One region of the Carboxydothermus pertinax genome, then DNA from elsewhere that is predicted to be linked to it. Evidence: riboswitches for the same ligand, from Rfam matches in the RefSeq annotation. Region 1 holds a riboswitch; the other holds the start of a gene.
The links. A riboswitch is a leader RNA that binds a small molecule or an ion and turns the genes downstream of it on or off. The one in region 1 is predicted to bind cobalamin.
Positions count from the first base shown of each region.

Region 2: another riboswitch for cobalamin. It lies ahead of cobT (nicotinate-nucleotide--dimethylbenzimidazole phosphoribosyltransferase); the one in region 1 lies ahead of cpu_RS02600 (energy-coupling factor ABC transporter permease).

Region 1 covers NZ_BDJK01000006.1:246,794-250,498, forward strand. Annotated here, with positions in the region: gene cpu_RS02585 (CGGC domain-containing protein) at 1-195, shown strand, start outside; gene cpu_RS02590 (hypothetical protein) at 362-769, shown strand; gene cpu_RS02595 (precorrin-2 dehydrogenase/sirohydrochlorin ferrochelatase family protein) at 782-1,396, shown strand; cobalamin riboswitch at 1,479-1,664, shown strand; gene cpu_RS02600 (energy-coupling factor ABC transporter permease) at 1,761-2,483, shown strand; gene cpu_RS02605 (energy-coupling factor ABC transporter substrate-binding protein) at 2,483-2,803, shown strand; gene cbiQ (cobalt ECF transporter T component CbiQ) at 2,757-3,500, shown strand; gene cbiD (cobalt-precorrin-5B (C(1))-methyltransferase CbiD) at 3,485-3,705, shown strand, end outside.
Region 2 covers NZ_BDJK01000043.1:18,241-21,945, forward strand. Annotated here, with positions in the region: gene cpu_RS09550 (molybdopterin-dependent oxidoreductase) at 1-557, shown strand, start outside; gene cpu_RS09555 (4Fe-4S dicluster domain-containing protein) at 569-1,165, shown strand; gene nrfD (NrfD/PsrC family molybdoenzyme membrane anchor subunit) at 1,180-2,055, shown strand; cobalamin riboswitch at 2,112-2,288, shown strand; gene cobT (nicotinate-nucleotide--dimethylbenzimidazole phosphoribosyltransferase) at 2,388-3,458, shown strand; gene hemG (protoporphyrinogen oxidase) at 3,548-3,705, opposite strand, start outside.

The DNA.
Region 1 (3,705 bases):
GGCGGTTGCCCGGGGAAGAAGAGCGTTACTCGGGCGGAAATGATGGTAAACCGGGGGGCGCAAGTGGTTGTGTTGGCATCTTGTATAACGAGAGGGAATCCGATCGGTTTTGCCTGTCCCCATCGAGATAACATATTGGCAGCAATTAAAAAAAGAATTGGAGAAAAAGCGGAAATCTGGGATTGGACTCATTAAAAATATCTGAAAATTTATGGAAGTTTTAAATACCCGGCAAACTCCCAATACGACTATACGCTTCAAAGAAGTAAGGATTCATTGGGAAAAATGGTAAACTTCCCGGCAAAACCGGGAAGTTTTTTTTAAATATCAAATGCGATAAGATTATGTTAGAGGTGATAGGATGAAGCGATTTTGGGGGCTACTGTTCTTACTCCTTTTTGGCTTTAATAAATTAGTCCTGGGCGGGGAAGTTATTGTAAAGGGCATTGTGGAGTCGGCTTTAGAAGGAAAACATTACGAATTAAAAGTGACCGATTTCGGCAATTTAAATAAGCCTGCACCCTATTATGTCTTATCTGGCGAACATAACTGGCAAAGCTATGTGGGAAAGGAAGTGGTGGTGAAAGGAACTGTCTTTGACGGTTACAGTATTTACATGAAACCGGGTTTAAAGGTAATTTCGATTAGCTTTCCTGCGGAAAATACTAAGCGTACTTTTAAAGAAAACCTTCCTTATTACTTTGGACTATTTTTAGTTGCCGGATTTTTTGGCTACTATATCTTTTTACGATACTTTAAAAAGAAGTGAGGAGAGTTTACCGTGTATCCTATTAGTTTAAATTTAACGGGGACCCTCGTATTAGTAGTAGGGGGTGGAAGGGTTGCTCTTCGGAAGGTGCAAAGTCTTTTAAGAGAAGATGCAAAAATTATCGTAGTTGCCCCGAAAACTCTTCCGGAATTAAAGGCTCTGGCCCAGAGCGGGCAAATTAAACTTTATCTGCGGGAATTTCAGGAAGAAGATTTATCCGGCCCCAAGTTAGTCTTTGCTGCCACCGATAATTCAGAGCTTAATAAAAGAATAGCTAATCTTTGTCAAAGACTGGGGATTTGGGTCAATGTAGCCGACAGTCCCGAGGAGTCCAATTTTATTGTTCCAGCGGTTTGGCGCCGGGGAGGTTGGGAAATAGCTGTGGGGACCTCTGGGTTATCTCCTTTTGCGGCCCGCCTTTTAAAAGAAGAGCTTTCCCGGTTAATTGAACCTGCCTGGGATGATTACCTGAAATTTTTGGGGGAATTACGTAAAGCCTTAAAGGAAAGCAAAATTGAGAAAAATAAGAGAGAAGAAATTTTAAAAGAAGTAGCCAAAATTTATGATTACCAGAAGTTTTGCCAGGAAAAGCCTTCGGTAAAATTAATCTTGGAAAAATTTAAATAAAAATATTTTCACAAAGCAGGATTTACGAAAAATTTTGCGAATTATCTTAAGTTAAGAAAGCCCCTAATAATATTTTTAAAAATTAAATAGCAAACTTTAAGGTGCCTTTAAGGCTTAAAAGGGAAGTCCGAGCCCAAGAGTTTGGGTAACGGCGCGGTCCCGCCACTGTAAGTAGGGAGTTACCCTATAATATCCACTGGTTTATACCGGGAAGGGTAGGGTAACAATGAACTACAGCCAGGAGACCTGCCTTAAAGTTTGGTTCGAAACCTACGCGGATAGGTGGAGAACGGGAGTTTGGTTATAAGTCCCCTTCTACCGGCGTAGGAGGGGATTTTAATTTTTAAAAAGGATGGTGGAGGGCATGTTAAAAACCAATTTTCGCTTATTGTTTTTGTTAATTTTTCTTTTAATTCCCACCCCGGTTCTTGCCATGCATATTATGGAAGGGTTTTTACCGGTAAAATGGGTGATTTTCTGGGATCTTGTTACTTTACCTTTTCTGGTGATAGGTTTTATCCGCTTGCAAAAGGAAGCTAACCGGGGGCCGGGAGCTAAACTAATGTTAGCCTTTGCCGGAGCGTTTATCTTTGTTTTATCGGCTTTAAAAATGCCATCGGTAACCGGAAGTTGTTCCCATCCTACCGGAACGGGGTTGGCCGCAATTTTATTTGGGCCGTTTATCACGACCGTATTAGGTTTTATTGTTTTGATTTTTCAGGCTCTTCTTTTGGCTCATGGTGGCATTACCACCCTTGGTGCTAATACTTTCTCCATGGCAGTTGCCGGACCACTGGTAGCTTACGGGGTTTATAAAGGTCTCCAAAAAGCTGGATTCAACAATAATGTTAGCATCTTTTTAGCTGCCATGCTCGGGGATTTATCGACCTATATGATTACCTCTGGGCAACTGGCGTTAGCCTTTCCGGGAAGTTCACTTTTTTTAAGTGCTTTAAAATTTATGGGAATCTTTGCCTTAACCCAAATTCCTTTAGCTATAAGTGAAGGGATTTTAACGGTTTTAACCTATAATTTCTTGAGCCGTTATGAAGATGCCAAAATATGGGTAGAAAAGGGTGAGCATTAATGAGAACGTTTACCAATATCATCCTGCTAATTTTGGTAATAGCGTTAATTGCGGTTCCAATGTTTTTAGTTAAGGGGGAATTTTCCGGCGCCGATGAATTAGCCTCCCGGGTGATTGAAAAGCAAGACCCCAATTATAAGCCCTGGTTTTCCCCCGTCTGGGAACCGCCCAGCGGCGAGATAGAGTCGTTTTTATTTGCCCTGCAGGCGGCTTTGGGCGCCGGGTTTGTGGGATTTTATCTGGGGTACTTGAAGGGAAAGAAGGAAGGAAAAAATGTTAACGGAACAGTTGGCCTATCAAAGTCCGCTAAGGAAAATTGACCCTGTTTATAAACTTCTTTTTTCCTTTGCGCTTTTATTCCTGGGGTTAACAGCTCCCAATCCTTTTTTTACCTTACTCCCTACCCTGGGGTTAGTAAGCTTTTTTCTGGTGAGAAAGGGAAAAATCCCCGGGCAAATTTATCTTAAGTACTTGCTTTTACCGGGAGGTTTTTTGCTGGCAAGCTTAATCGGGATAATGATTGACTTCCGGCCAGCTCCTTATGTTAACTGGAAAAATTTGTTTTTGGCTTTAAATGCCGGCGGTCGTGCCCTTACTTCTCTTCTGGGGTTGTATTTTTTAATTTTTACCACTCCCCTCCTGGATTTAATAGCGGGACTTTCGAGATTTGGTATTCCTCAATTTATAATTGAAATAATTATTTTTATTCACCGGTTTATTTTTATATTCTTCGAAATAGCCGGGGAAATCATTAAAGCCCAGGAAGCAAGGCTGGGCTACCGGAATTTTCGCCGGGGCATCTACTCCTTTTCTTTCTTAACTACCGGGATTTTTAAAGGAGGATTGGCCCGGGCGGGACAAATGACCATTTCTTTAGAAAGCCGGGGATACAACGATAAAATAGTTTTTTTGCAACCGGATTATCAAAATCAAAATTACCCCTTGTTATTTGTGGGTATAGTAGTTATGCTGGCGCTCTTTACTTATGGAGGTGCTTTTATTTGGAGGAGCTTTTAACCGTAAAAGGATTAAAATACGTATATCCAACGGGAAATGTGGCTTTAGACGGCTTAAATTTGGAGATTAAAAAAGGTGAGCGGCTTTTTGTCTTAGGGGAAAATGGCGCCGGAAAAACCACTTTTTTTCTCCACTTAAACGGGATTTTAAAACCAACTGCAGGAGAGCTATTTTGGCGGGGGGAAAAGTTTTCGTACAAAAGGGA
Region 2 (3,705 bases), on a different contig from region 1:
TTTTAAAACACCTGCCGGTTCCTACCATGTCCGGGCGGCTGGAGTTCTACTCCTATTTAATGGCGGGTTTTGTCCAAATGTATGGTTATCAGAAAAACTGGGATCCGGGACTTGTTTATATTCCGCCGGAAACAAAAGAAGTAAAACTTGCGGCTAACGAGTTTCACTTTGTTTACGGAAAAGTACCAACAGTGTCTTATGCTTCTACCAACTCCAACAACCCGCTTTTAATGGCGTTGTCTAAAGTAAAAGGTGGGAAGTTTTTAGGGGTATGGGTTAACCGGAAAAAAGGCCAAAGCTTAAAACTAAAAGATGGCGATGTGGTAGTACTGGAAAACGTTCAAAATCCGGAGTATTCCGCCAAAGCAGTAGTGTTCTTAACGGAGATGGTGCGGCCGGATACCGTGTTTATTGCTTCAAGCTTTGGTACGAAAAACCCCATGTTAGAAAATACAGCGGGGGTTGGTACACCTATAAACAATTTAGTGCCTTACAAAGTTGAACCTTTTGTGACCGGTTTTAAGTCTCAGGAATTTACTGTAAGGATAATAAAGTAAGGAGGAGAACAATGGCACGCTACGGAATGGTAATTGACCTTCGAACCTGCGTCGGCTGTCAGGCTTGCAGTGCTGCCTGTGCCACCGAAAACCAGACCCCTTACTGGTCCGATAAATGGCGCACCCGGGTGTTGGATATCGAAAAAGGGGAATATCCCAATACCGGCCGGCATTTTGTTCCAACAATTTGTATGCACTGTGAAGAACCGGCCTGCTTAACCATTTGTCCATCTCAGGCAACGATCCGGGATGAAAATGGCAGCATCCTTGTAAACTACGATACCTGCCTTGGTTGTAAAGCCTGTATGGCAGCCTGCCCTTATGGGGCCCGGTATGTTTATGATAAGAACGATGTTGCCAAAAACCTAGAAATTCACGGAGAATTATCCCAGCATAATGTGGTGCATATTGACAAGTGTACTTTTTGCTTTGACCGGGTAGAAAGAGGCCTGGAGCCAGCTTGTGTGGCTACCTGTCCGGCAAAAGCCAGGATTTTTGGGGACTTAGATGACCCCAATAGCGAAGTGGCCAAACTGGTGGCTGCAGGAATTGCTAAGCCTTTAAGACCGGATTTAAATACCAAACCCAAGGTCTTTTATATTTACTAAAGGGGGGACAGCCGATGTCAGTTGAAAATACTCTACCTTTTGAACGCCAGGAAGCTTATGAGTGGCCTTTAGCGGTTTACTTGCTGCTGGGAGGTATAGGTGGGGCGTTTATTTCTCTTTCGTTTATTTTGCATTACCTTTTTAGCTGGTCTATCGTTGGAAATTACGGCATGCTTATTGGGATGGGATTTTTTGCCTTGGCGGGTTTGACCCTTCTTTTTCTTGACTTAGAGCGGCCACTAAATGCGATATATTCTTTAAATAATATTAAAACCTCCGGGATTTCCTGGGACGTAGTTTTAATTGCTTTAAGTTTTGGCGGTGCTTTGTTATATGTTTTGCCGTTTTACGTTTCTATACCGGTCTTGGAAAGCTTACGGCTTTTGTTTGGCGGTATAGGAGCTTTAGCCGGATTCTTATTTCCGGTGATTTCCGGAGGCTTGATTTCTGCTCCGGTGTCAGTGCCTCTGTGGCATACACCTCTTTTGCCGGTATTGTTTTTAATAAATAGTTTTGGGGTTGCTTTTTCTGCTGTGCCGGCTATGTTTGGCCCGGGTTCAGAGATTTTCGCGTTTATTTTTAACTTAGCAGTGTTTATGGCAAATCTGGTGATTTCGGGAGGTTTCATTGCTTTTTATGAGCATGCCCATAACGGCCCGGTAGAAGCCCAGTACGGTTTTCATGAAATGTGGAAGAAATTTAATTTTCAAGTGGGCTTTTTAGTAGTGGGTTTACTTTTTCCGTTAATTCTTAGCGGTTATATGTTCTTTACCGGAAACTTTTTGTCCTGGGGATTTGGGGCCCTTGCGGTTGCTCAACTAATTGGTGGCATTGCTTTAAGGAATTGCCTTTTAAAACATGGTTATTTAACTTATCCCTGGCCGTATTAAAAATTTAATGGACAAAAAAAGGAATTTTTAAAAAAATAGCGAAATGATAATAAAAAACTTCATAAATGCCTTTTGGTGCCCCTTTAGGGGAGAATAGGGAAGTCAGGTGCGAATCCTGCGCGGTCCCGCCGCTGTAACCGGTGAGCTGGTATGGCCACTGCTTTTTGCGGGAAGGTCTTACCAAAAAGCTATGACCCGGGAGCCAGAAGACCTGCCAAAAGGTGGAGCTTTAGCGGTTCGGCGATACCGCTTGGGCGTGGGTGATGGTAAAGCCCACAGCAGTACTACTGCTGTGGGCTTTTAAATTTATAGCTTTAAGGGGGAGATGGATTATGTTAACAGAAGTTTTAAACCAAATTGGAGAGCTTTACCCAGAACCCATGGAAAAAGCGCAAAAACACTTAGACGGCTTAATTAAGCCGCCGGGAAGCCTTGGGGTTTTAGAGGAAATGGCGGTGAAATTAGCCGGGATTACCGGGGAACTGGCTCCTGATTTATCCAAAAAAACGGTTGTAGTAATGGCCGGTGACCACGGGGTAACCGAGCATACAATAAGTGTAGCGCCGGTGGAAGTTACGGCGCAGATGACCCGTTGTTTTCTAAAAGGCCTCGCCGGAATTAACGTTTTAGGAAGACACACAGGGGTGGAAGTTAAGGTTGTCGATATGGGAATAAAGGAGGATCTTAATTTACCCGGACTCATTGTCAAAAAAGTACGTCCTGGTACCGCCGATTTTACTTTAGGACCGGCAATGTCCCGGGAAGATGCTATAAAGGCAATACTGGCGGGGATTGAGGTGGCAAAGGATTTGATTGCCGCTGGAAGTAAGGTTCTAATCACCGGGGATATGGGAATAGGCAATACTACCCCTTCGGCAGCTATTTTAGCGGTTTTAATGGATATACCCGTGGAACAGGCAGTGGGCCGGGGAACGGGAATTAACGCGGAAATTTTCAAGAAGAAAATAGAGGTTATTAATAAAGGGATAAAGATAAATCGGCCGGATAAAACCGATGCCGTTGATGTTCTTTCCAAGGTTGGCGGGTTTGAAATAGGAGGCCTTACCGGTTTAATTCTTGGGGCAGCAGCTCAAAGAGTGCCGGTAGTAATTGACGGTTTTATTTCTACGGCAGCGGCAATGTTAGCCGTTACCTTAAAAAATGAAGTAAGAAATTTTCTCTTCCCTTCCCATTTATCCGAAGAACCGGGGCATAAATTAATGATGGAATATTTAGGTTTAACCCCCTATCTCAACTTAAAAATGCGCCTTGGAGAGGGCACCGGAGGAGTATTTGGAGCTTTCTTCTTAGAAGCCGCGACTAAAGTTATGCGGGAAATGGGAAGCTTTGCCTCAAGCGAAGTTTCGTTCCTCCTGGAAGAAAGAATGGCTAAAGTTTTTTAAATTAGTCTACTTAAAAAAGAGGGTGAATATTTATACGATATTCACCCTCTCTACTTTATTAAGTAATTTGGCTTTTTCCAGATCTAATTTTAAGAAATATTATTTAAGAGGCGTCTTACCGCTTCCCGGCCGCTTTTTATGCAGTCAGGAACGCCAATTCCCCGGTAGGAGCTGCCGGCTAGAGCGAGGCCCGGCATTTCCTCTACCAGCTTATCAATTTTTGCCAAGCGTTCTAAGTGGCCAACCT